Linked DNA regions of Microbispora sp. ZYX-F-249. The protein of the gene in region 1 binds, or shares a complex with, the protein of each later gene. Links are inferred from orthologs where the notes say so. Each region holds a gene or a part of one and is shown on either strand. Other genes may lie near its edges.

Evidence for each region. Proteins that work in one complex are often made in the same cells at the same time.
Region 2: rplL (region 1) and rpmJ share a complex: the UniProt entries of both Escherichia coli proteins name them as parts of the 50S ribosomal subunit. The link is inferred for Microbispora sp. ZYX-F-249 from one-to-one orthologs.

Annotation. Positions count from the first base shown.
Region 1 is NZ_JBDJAW010000016.1:176,748-182,528, forward strand. What follows is about bases 2,528-5,322. They hold rplL (50S ribosomal protein L7/L12), read left to right. Parts: upstream 2,528-3,624; coding sequence 3,625-4,020; downstream 4,021-5,322. Other genes in these bases: AAH991_RS20845 (SCO4651 family lipoprotein), read left to right, coding at 2,528-2,797; rplJ (50S ribosomal protein L10), read left to right, coding at 3,022-3,546; AAH991_RS20860 (Rv1363c family protein), read left to right, coding at 4,215-4,703; AAH991_RS20865 (hypothetical protein), read left to right, coding at 4,700-5,206. Outside these bases: rplK (50S ribosomal protein L11), read left to right, coding at 1-307; rplA (50S ribosomal protein L1), read left to right, coding at 423-1,136; AAH991_RS20840 (MarR family winged helix-turn-helix transcriptional regulator), read left to right, coding at 1,264-1,761; more of AAH991_RS20845, read left to right, coding at 1,952-2,527. UniProt on the Escherichia coli protein: The binding site for several of the GTPase factors involved in protein synthesis (IF-2, EF-Tu, EF-G and RF3). Is thus essential for accurate translation.
Region 2 is NZ_JBDJAW010000006.1:268,143-271,294, reverse strand. Bases 1-2,995 are described here. They hold rpmJ (50S ribosomal protein L36), read left to right. Parts: upstream 1-1,438; coding sequence 1,439-1,552; downstream 1,553-2,995. Other genes in these bases: rpsD (30S ribosomal protein S4), read left to right, coding at 2,617-2,995; rpsK (30S ribosomal protein S11), read left to right, coding at 2,192-2,596; rpsM (30S ribosomal protein S13), read left to right, coding at 1,777-2,157; infA (translation initiation factor IF-1), read left to right, coding at 1,171-1,392; AAH991_RS10815 (DUF1707 SHOCT-like domain-containing protein), read left to right, coding at 297-752. In the rest of the region: more of rpsD, read left to right, coding at 2,996-3,152. UniProt on the Escherichia coli protein: One of the last ribosomal proteins to be assembled in the 50S subunit, it contacts a number of helices in the 23S rRNA, acting as molecular glue.

The DNA of each region.
Region 1 (5,781 bases):
GCAGTACAACGCTGCGACGGAGGCCCAGCGGGGCAACATCATCCCCGTCGAGATCACCATCTTCGAAGACCGCACCTTCACCTTCATCACGAAGACGCCGCCCGCGCCCGAGCTGATCAAGAAGGCCGCCGGTCTGCAGAAGGGCAGCGCGAACCCGCACAAGGACAAGGTGGGCAAGCTGACCCGCGAGCAGCTTCGCCAGATCGCCGAGACCAAGATGCAGGACCTCAACGCCAACGACGTCGAGGCCGCCGAGAAGATCATCGCCGGCACCGCCCGCTCCATGGGCATCACCATCGCCGACTGAGAATCTCCGCGAGGGCTCGTAAGCGCCCGAGGCGCCGCGCCGCACGCGCGGCAATCCAACGCTGTGGGAGGGCCGAAGCGCCGGCCCGGACCACGATCTCCACGAGGAGCACGAAGTGAAGCGCAGCAAGAACTGGAAGAACGCGGCGGCCGAGGTCGACCGCGCGGCCCTGTACAACCCGCTCGACGGCGTACGGCTGGCCAAGAAGACCGCGACCACGAAGTTCGACGCGACCGTCGAGGTCGCCCTGCGGCTGGGCGTCGACCCCCGCAAGGCCGACCAGATGGTCCGCGGCACCGTCAACCTCCCGCACGGCACCGGCAAGACCGCCCGGGTCCTGGTCTTCGCGACCGGTGACCGTGCCGAGGAGGCCCGCGCGGCGGGCGCCGACATCGTCGGCTCCGACGAGCTGATCGACGAGGTGTCCAAGGGCCGTCTCGACTTCGACGCGGTCGTCGCCACCCCGGACCTGATGGGCAAGGTCGGTCGCCTGGGCCGCGTGCTCGGCCCCCGCGGCCTCATGCCGAACCCGAAGACCGGCACCGTCACGCCCGACGTGGCCAAGGCCGTCACCGACATCAAGGGCGGAAAGATCGAGTTCCGGGTCGACCGGCACGCGAACCTGCACTTCATCATCGGCAAGGCGTCCTTCGACGACCGTCAGCTCGTGGAGAACTACGCCGCGGCGCTGGACGAGGTCCTGCGTCTCAAGCCGTCGGCGGCCAAGGGCCGTTACCTCAAGAAGGTCACCTTCACCACGTCCATGGGCCCGGGCATCCCGGTCGACCCCAACGTGACGCGGGCGATGACCGCCGAGATCGACGCCTGAGCCGTCGCTCCGGCCGGTACGACGACGGAAGCCCCCGCCCTTCTCGGGCGGGGGCTTCCGCGCGTCTTGGGCGGATCACGAGCTTTCGTGCGTCTCTCCATGATCAGACGGCGAATAAACTTCGGGCGTGACCGAAGAGCGCAGGGATCCCGTCGATCACATCCTTGACCAGTGGAAACGCGAGCGGCCCGACCTGGACCTGTCGGCCATGGGGGTCTTCGGCCGCCTCGCCCTGGTGACCCGGGTGGTCGAGGGCAGGGTCGAGGAGGTCTTCAACCGGCACGGCCTGCGCTCGGGAGACTTCGACGTGCTGGCCGCGCTACGCCGTTCCGGCCCGCCGTACACGCTGATCCCGTCCGAGCTGTCGGACATGGTGATGATGTCGCGCGCCGGCATGACCAGCCGGCTCGACCGGCTGGAGGCCGCCGGGCTGATCGAGCGCAGTCTCGACCCGGCCGATCGGCGCAGCTTCAAGGTCACCCTTTCTGAGAAGGGGCGTGAGGTGATCGACGCGGCCCTCGCCGACCACGCGGCGAACCTCGCCCGGCTCGCGTCGGGGCTGTCCTCGCGGGAGGCCGCCACGCTGGACCGGTTGCTGCGCGACCTGCTCACGTCGCTGGCCTGACACACCTGCCGGCTCATCGGCGTACGCCGCGGCGCCGGACAGCCGCGCTGGCACGGGTGGCGGTGATGTCGCGGGTGATGTGCAGGGATTGTGCAGGGCTGATGGCGGTTCATCCCGAGGTGGCGCACCCGGTGCGTTAGGCGCATAGGGTCAAGGGCAGGTAAAGGGGGAAACCGAAGGGATGGACACAATGCGACGACTACTGGTGGCCGCCGGAGCGGTGGCCGCGATCACGGTCGCGGGATGCGGGACGACCGCGACTCCGTCTCTCCAGAACGCGCAGCTCTCGGCGGCCGAGGTCATCCAGCAGACCGCACAGAAGGCCGACGGGGTCAACACCTATGCCGCGGACCTCGTGGTCAACGTGACCGACGCCAAGGGCGGTCAGGGCGGGGTCGTCCAGGGGACGATGCTCTACCAGAAGACCCCGCAGATCGCCTCCGACATCAACCTCACCCAGCTGTCGTTCAACGGGCAGAACGTGCCCGGCGGCGTGCGGGTGATCCTCCAGGGCGACGTGGCGTACGTGAAGCTCGACATGCTCAAGACCCTGGTGGGCGCCACCAAGCCGTGGATCAGGCTCGACCTGAAGCAGCTCGGCTCGCAGGCCGGCGTGAACGTCGACCAGTTCCTCGGCCAGGCCCAGCAGTTCGACCTGAAGACGAGCGCCGCTCTGCTGACCGCGTCCAAGGACGTGAAGTCCGTCGGCAGCGAGCAGGTCGGCGGCGTGGAGACGACCCACTACTCGGGCACGTTCCCGGTCGACGAGGCGGTCAAGCAGCTTCCCGAGGAGCAGCGCGGGCGTCTGCAGGGTGAGCTCGCGAGCGCCAAGGACGTCAAGTTCGACGCGTGGATCGACGCCCAGGGCCTGCCCCGCAAGGTCGAGCTGAGCGGCGGCAAGCCGGACGCCGGGACGTTCAAGGCCACCGCGATGTTCAAGTCGTTCAACGAGCCGGTCTCGATCGAGGCGCCGGCCGCCGACCAGGTGGGCGAACTGCCGAAGACGCTGCCGCAGCCGTCCGGCCTCGGCGGCTGATTTGGCGTCCAGCCGGTTGACAACGTAGTCTGTCTCCTGCCGAAGACCGCCGGTCGTCGCTGGGCCTACAGCCCGGCGACCGAAGGATCCACGTTGAGTGGACGGCCCGCGTAGGTGTGGAGACGCTTGAGGACGTTCGACGTCCGTCCAAGCCCCGTGCGCCTGCGCCGGGGCTTGTCTGTTTTCCGAGGGCCTTCGCCGGCGGCACATCTGGAAGGAGGCCCATGGCGAAGGCGGAGAAGAGCGTCGCGATCGCCGAGCTCAAGAGTGAGTTCGAGGGATCCAGCGCCGCCGTTCTGACCGAATACCGCGGTCTCACCGTCGCTCAGCTCAAGCAGCTGCGCGTTTCTCTCGGTGGGAATGCGAAGTTCGCCGTGGCGAAGAACACGCTCACCAAGATCGCGGCCAACAACGCCGGGATCACCGCCCTGGACGACCTGTTCCAGGGCCCGACCGCCATCGCGTTCGTCAAGGGCGACGTCGTGGAGGCGGCCAAGGGTCTGCGTGACTTCGCCAAGGCCAACCCCCTCCTGGTGATCAAGGGCGGCGTCGTCGACGGCAAGTCGATGACCCCCGACGAGATCACGAAGCTTGCCGACCTTGAGTCCCGTGAGGTGCTCCTCGCGAAGCTGGCCGGTGCGCTGAAGGCCAAGCAGTCCCAGGCTGCCGCCACCTTCGCCGCGCTGCCCACCACCATGGCTCGACTGGCCGAGGCTCTGCGCGCCAAGCGCGAAGAGGCCGGTGAGTAGGTCCGCGCAGCGGACGGGGGGAAGCGCGCACCGCGGTCCCTTTTCACTTTTTTGCTAGATCCACTGGAGGAACACATCATGGCGAAGCTCAGCACCGACGAGCTGCTCGAGACCTTCAAGGAGATGACCCTCCTTGAGCTGTCCGAGTTCGTGAAGGTCTTCGAGGAGACCTTCGACGTCAAGGCCGCCGCTCCGGTCGCCGTCGCCGCCGCCCCGGCCGCCGGTGGCGCCGGTGGCGCTGCCGAGGAGGCCGAGGAGCAGGACGAGTTCGACGTCATCCTCGAGGCCGCCGGCGACAAGAAGATCCAGGTCATCAAGGAGATCCGCGCCCTGACGAGCCTGGGCCTCAAGGAGGCCAAGGACCTCGTGGACGGCGCTCCGAAGCCGGTCTTCGACGGCAAGGTCAACAAGGAGCAGGCCGAGAAGGCGAAGGCTGCCCTCGAGGGCGCCGGCGCCACCGTCACCGTCAAGTAAGACGGTCGCGCAACACGCTTCACCGAAGGGGCGGGTCCATCCAGGTGCCGGATGGGACCGCCCCTTTCGCATGTCCGGAAGTCGCCTGCGATCCAGACCCTTATGAGCAGGCCGGGCCCGTTGCCCTATCGTGCGGACATAGGATCCGCGCGACATGATCGGGCCGAGGCCACCGGTGCTCAGGAGGTGCGGGGATGCGGCGAGCGCTGACCGTCGGGCTCGTCCTCCTGGTGGCCGTGTCGGCCCTGGCGGTCCTGCGGCTCGTCCGGGCCCGTACGGAGGCCCTGGCGGCGGAACAGGACCGCGAGATGGCCGTGAGGGCCGCCGCGGCGCACGCCGTGAGCCTCATGTCCATCGACCACCGCCGCATCGACGACGACATCAAGCGCGCGCTGGCCACCTCCACGGGTCCCGAGCGGGCACGGTACGCGGCCGGGCAGGCGGCGCTGAGGGACGCCACGCTGAAGAACAAGGCCGTCCAGACGGGTGTCCTGCGGGCCTCCGCGCTCGCCTCCCTCGACGGCGACCGGCGTACGGCGCAGGTGCTGATCGTCGGCGACGCGGTGATCCACTGGGAGGACGGCAGGAAGGCCCCTCCGGAGGAGCGCTTCTTCCGCTGGCGTATGGACGTCACGAACGCCTCGGGTCTGTGGCTGGTCTCCCGCGCGGAGCTGGTGCAGTGAGGCGCCTCCTGGTGTCGCTGACGGCCCTCGTGGCGGCCGGGCTGGCCGTCGCCGCCGTGTGGCTGTTTCTCGACCTGCGCCGGCTCCAGGCGGCCGAGACGGCCTCCCATGAGGCCCTGGCGGCCGCCCGATCCTACGCCCCCGACATGCTGTCGTACGACTACCGTACGATCGACCGGGACATGCTGAGGGCGGGCGCGCACGCCACCGGGCAGCTGGCGGAGCACTACCGGACGCTCGCGGCGACACTCGGCCCGCGGGCGCGTGAGCGGCGGACGGTCCAGCACGCCGTCGTGGCCGCCGCCGGCGTGGAGTCGGCGACGCCGGGAGAGGTCCGGGTGCTGCTGTTCGTGAACATGGTCACGGCACGCTCGGGCCCGGGTCAGGAGGAGCCGAAGCAGCAGGTCAGCCAGGGGAGAGCGCGCCTGGTCATGGTGACGCAGGGCGACGGCTGGAGAGCCTCCCGGCTGTCCACGCTGCTGGGTGACACGCCCGTCCCCTAGGCCCGTGGCTAAATTGTTAGCAAAGAAGACGTTTAGGCCGGGGCTAGGGCTGGGTATCCAGGGCATGGCGGCGTCGACCCACGGTCAGCGTTGGCCCGTTCGAGTGACTGAGCGTTACCCGTCTCCGGTCCCGGGTAGGGACTGGGTCCCGGCGCTCGCTCGGTCCCAAGGGCGGGAAAAACCCAGCGTGACGCCCGTAGGTTAGGCGAAATGTCGGCTCTCGGGCTTGACGTTTCGGCGCTGACGGGTGATGCTGCCACCAACGTGGAGCGCAGAGCGATAGCGGAGTGGACAGGTGTATGCCGATCGGCTACACTGCCCCTTTGCGCTGCCCTTTGACGACCGTCTCTCTGAGTAACTCTTAGTCCTGGTCGTCTGGCGTGCGTGTAGTCAGTCCGCGAGCCCTCGGAAGGACATCTGTTGGCAGCCTCGCGCAACGCCTCCGCCGTACCCGCCGGTCCCCGTACCGTGTCGTTCGCACGTATCGAGGAGCCGCTCGAAGTACCCGACCTTCTCGCCCTGCAGACCGAGTCCTTCGATTGGCTGCTCGGTAACGAGAGATGGAAGGGCCGGGT
Region 2 (3,152 bases), on another replicon or contig:
CCCCGCTTCGAGGTGGGCATGTGCTTCGCGGTCGAGCCGATGGTGAACCTCGGCACCGACCGCACCAAGGTGCTGGCCGACGACTGGACGGTCGTCACCCTCGACGGCCGCGCGTCCGCCCACTTCGAGCACAGCGTCGCGGTGACGGAGAACGGCCCGCTGGTCCTCACCGCGCTCGACGGAGGCGCCTCCCGCTTCGGGGGCGCCGGGGCCGAGGTGGGGGAGACGTCCTGACGGCTCCGCCCGTCCTGGCGGCGCCTGCACCATAATGGTCATATCGCTCGAACAGCCGGGAGATGATGATGGCGGCAGCGCCGGAGATGCGGGCCTCGGACGGTGACCGTGACCGGGTCGCCGCGGCGCTGCGCGAGCACGTGGCCGAGGGCAGGCTCACCCTCGACGAGTTCAACGAGCGGCTGGAGCAGGTCTACCAGAGCCGTACGTACGGGGAACTGGCCAGGCTCACCTCCGACCTGCCCGGCATCGACCTGCACCGCCTGCCGGCCGCCGTCGAGCCCGCGCAAGGGGCCCGCCCGGTCCGGCCTGACGACAAGGCGCGCAGCCTGAGGTCCGCTTGGACCGCGTGGGCGGGGGTCAGCGCCATGACCTGGCTCTTCTGGCTCCTCGCCTTCATCGGCTCAGGCCATTTCGTCTATCCGTGGCCGCTGTGGGTGATGGGCCCCTGGGGGGTCGTCCTTCTCATCAACACGATCTCCGGCACGGGCGGACAGTCCCAGCGGCGCGACTCCTGAGCGTTCTTTACCTGAGAGCCGCCGTCGCGGGAGCCGCGGGCGGGTAGATGTCCGGTGTCGCGACGTACGGCACCACTCGGGCCGTGCCCCCGCGGTGATGAGGCCACATCCGCCCCGTCCCGGCATTTCGGCGGTGCCGGGCGGGCGGGTGTGGCGGTCTCCCCTCCACCACGCGATCCCCGCCGGCGTGGGATTGGCCACCGGCCTTCGCCGGGGGTACCCTGTGATCTGGTTGTGTCGGGACCCCTGCCGTCGTTTCGCAATTCGGCCCGGGTTGTCGTACACTCCTTTGTCGGTTCACTATGACCTTTGCGCCTAGGCGGCCTGGCTGGTCGCCGCTCTCTGAAAGCGCCCCGAAGGTCGCGGCTGCTTAGTGTTCCGAAGCCTCTGACGATCCGATCTGTGAAACGCGAGGGCCATGGCCAAGAAAGACGGCGCCATCGAGATTGAGGGCACTGTTATTGAGTCGCTCCCGAACGCCATGTTCCGGGTGCAGCTCGACAACGGTCACAAGGTCCTGGCCCACATCAGCGGGCGGATGCGGATGCACTACATCAGGATCCTGCCCGACGACAGGGTGGTCGTGGAGCTGAGCCCCTACGACCTCAGTCGCGGACGGATCGTCTACCGGTACAAGTAGCCCACCCCGCCAGCGGGACGGGCCGTATGCGGAACGAATAAGGACTATGAAGGTCAAGCCGAGCGTCAAGAAGATCTGCGACAAGTGCAAGGTGATTCGCCGGCACGGTCGTGTCATGGTGATCTGCGACAACCTGCGCCACAAGCAGCGCCAGGGCTGAGCCCAGCTCTCAGTACGTCGCCACCAGGCCCCTGCTGAGTCCGCCCATGTGGCGGGCTCGAGCCGCGTGAGGGCCGGAACAACGAAATCGCGTCACACACCCGCGCAGGCGGCGCAAGCCGTACCACGCGGGAGACCCCCGGTCGGAGGCCGGGGCCCTCGCCCGGGCATGGGAGGGGAAGTGCGGCGCAAGACCTCCGCCACATTGAAGGAGAATGCCCGACCATGGCCCGCCTGGTTGGCGTCGACCTCCCCCGCGACAAGCGGCTGGAGATCGCTCTCACCTATGTTTTCGGAATCGGCCGCACCCGCGCCAAGGAGATCCTTGACGCGACCGGCATCAGCCCCGATCTGCGCGTCCACCAGCTCACGGACGCCGAGCTCGTCCCGATGCGTGACTTCATCGAGGCGAACTACAAGATCGAGGGCGACCTCCGCCGCGAGATTCAGGCCGACATCCGACGCAAGATCGAGATCGGCTGCTACCAGGGCATCCGGCACCGCAAGGGGCTGCCTGTCCACGGTCAGCGGACGCAGACGAACGCGCGCACCCGCAAGGGTAAGAAGAAGACCGTCGCCGGCAAGAAGAAGCCGGGCAAGAAGTAGTCCTTAGCAGCCACTGCCAGGAGATAGCGCTTAAATGCCGCCGAAGAGCCGCCAGGGCGCACCGAAGAAGGTGCGCCGCAAGGAAAAGAAGAACGTCGCTCACGGGCACGCCCACATCAAGAGCACGTTCAACAACACCATCGTTTCGATCACCGACCCGAACGGGAACGTGATCTCCTGGGCCAGCGCCGGCCACGTCGGGTTCAAGGGCTCCCGTAAGTCCACCCCGTTCGCCGCCCAGATGGCTGCCGAGAACGCCGCCCGCCGCGCCATGGAGCACGGCATGCGGAAGGTCGACGTCTTCGTCAAGGGCCCCGGCTCCGGCCGTGAGACCGCGATCCGTTCGCTGCAGGCGACCGGCCTCGAGGTCGGGTCCATCCAGGACGTGACCCCGGTCCCGCACAACGGCTGCCGTCCGCCCAAGCGCCGTCGCGTCTGAGCTCAGGAGAGTAGAGAGAAATGGCTCGTTACACGGGTCCGGACTGCAAGCTCTGCCGCCGTGAGAAGACCAAGCTCTTCCTCAAGGGCAAGAAGTGCGAGTCCGCCAAGTGCCCCATCGAGATCCGCCCGTACCCGCCGGGTGAGCACGGCCGCGGCCGTCCGAAGGAGTCGGAGTACCAGCTCCAGCTCCGTGAGAAGCAGAAGACCCGCCGCATCTACGGCGTCCTCGAGAAGCAGTTCCACAACTACTACGAGGAAGCCAACCGCAAGGCGGGCAAGACCGGTGAGAACCTCCTCCAGATCCTGGAGAGCCGTCTCGACAACGTGGTCTACCGCGCCGGCTTCGCCGAGTCGCGTGACGCGGCCCGCCAGCAGGTGCGCCACGGCCACTTCCTCGTGAACGGCAAGAAGGTCGACATCCCGTCGTACCGCGTCCGCGAGCACGACATCATCGAGGTCCGCGAGAAGTCGCGCAACCTGCTTCCGTACGAGGTGGCCCGCGCGACCGCCGGCGACAAGACCGTCCCGGCCTGGCTGGGCGTCTCCGCCGAGAA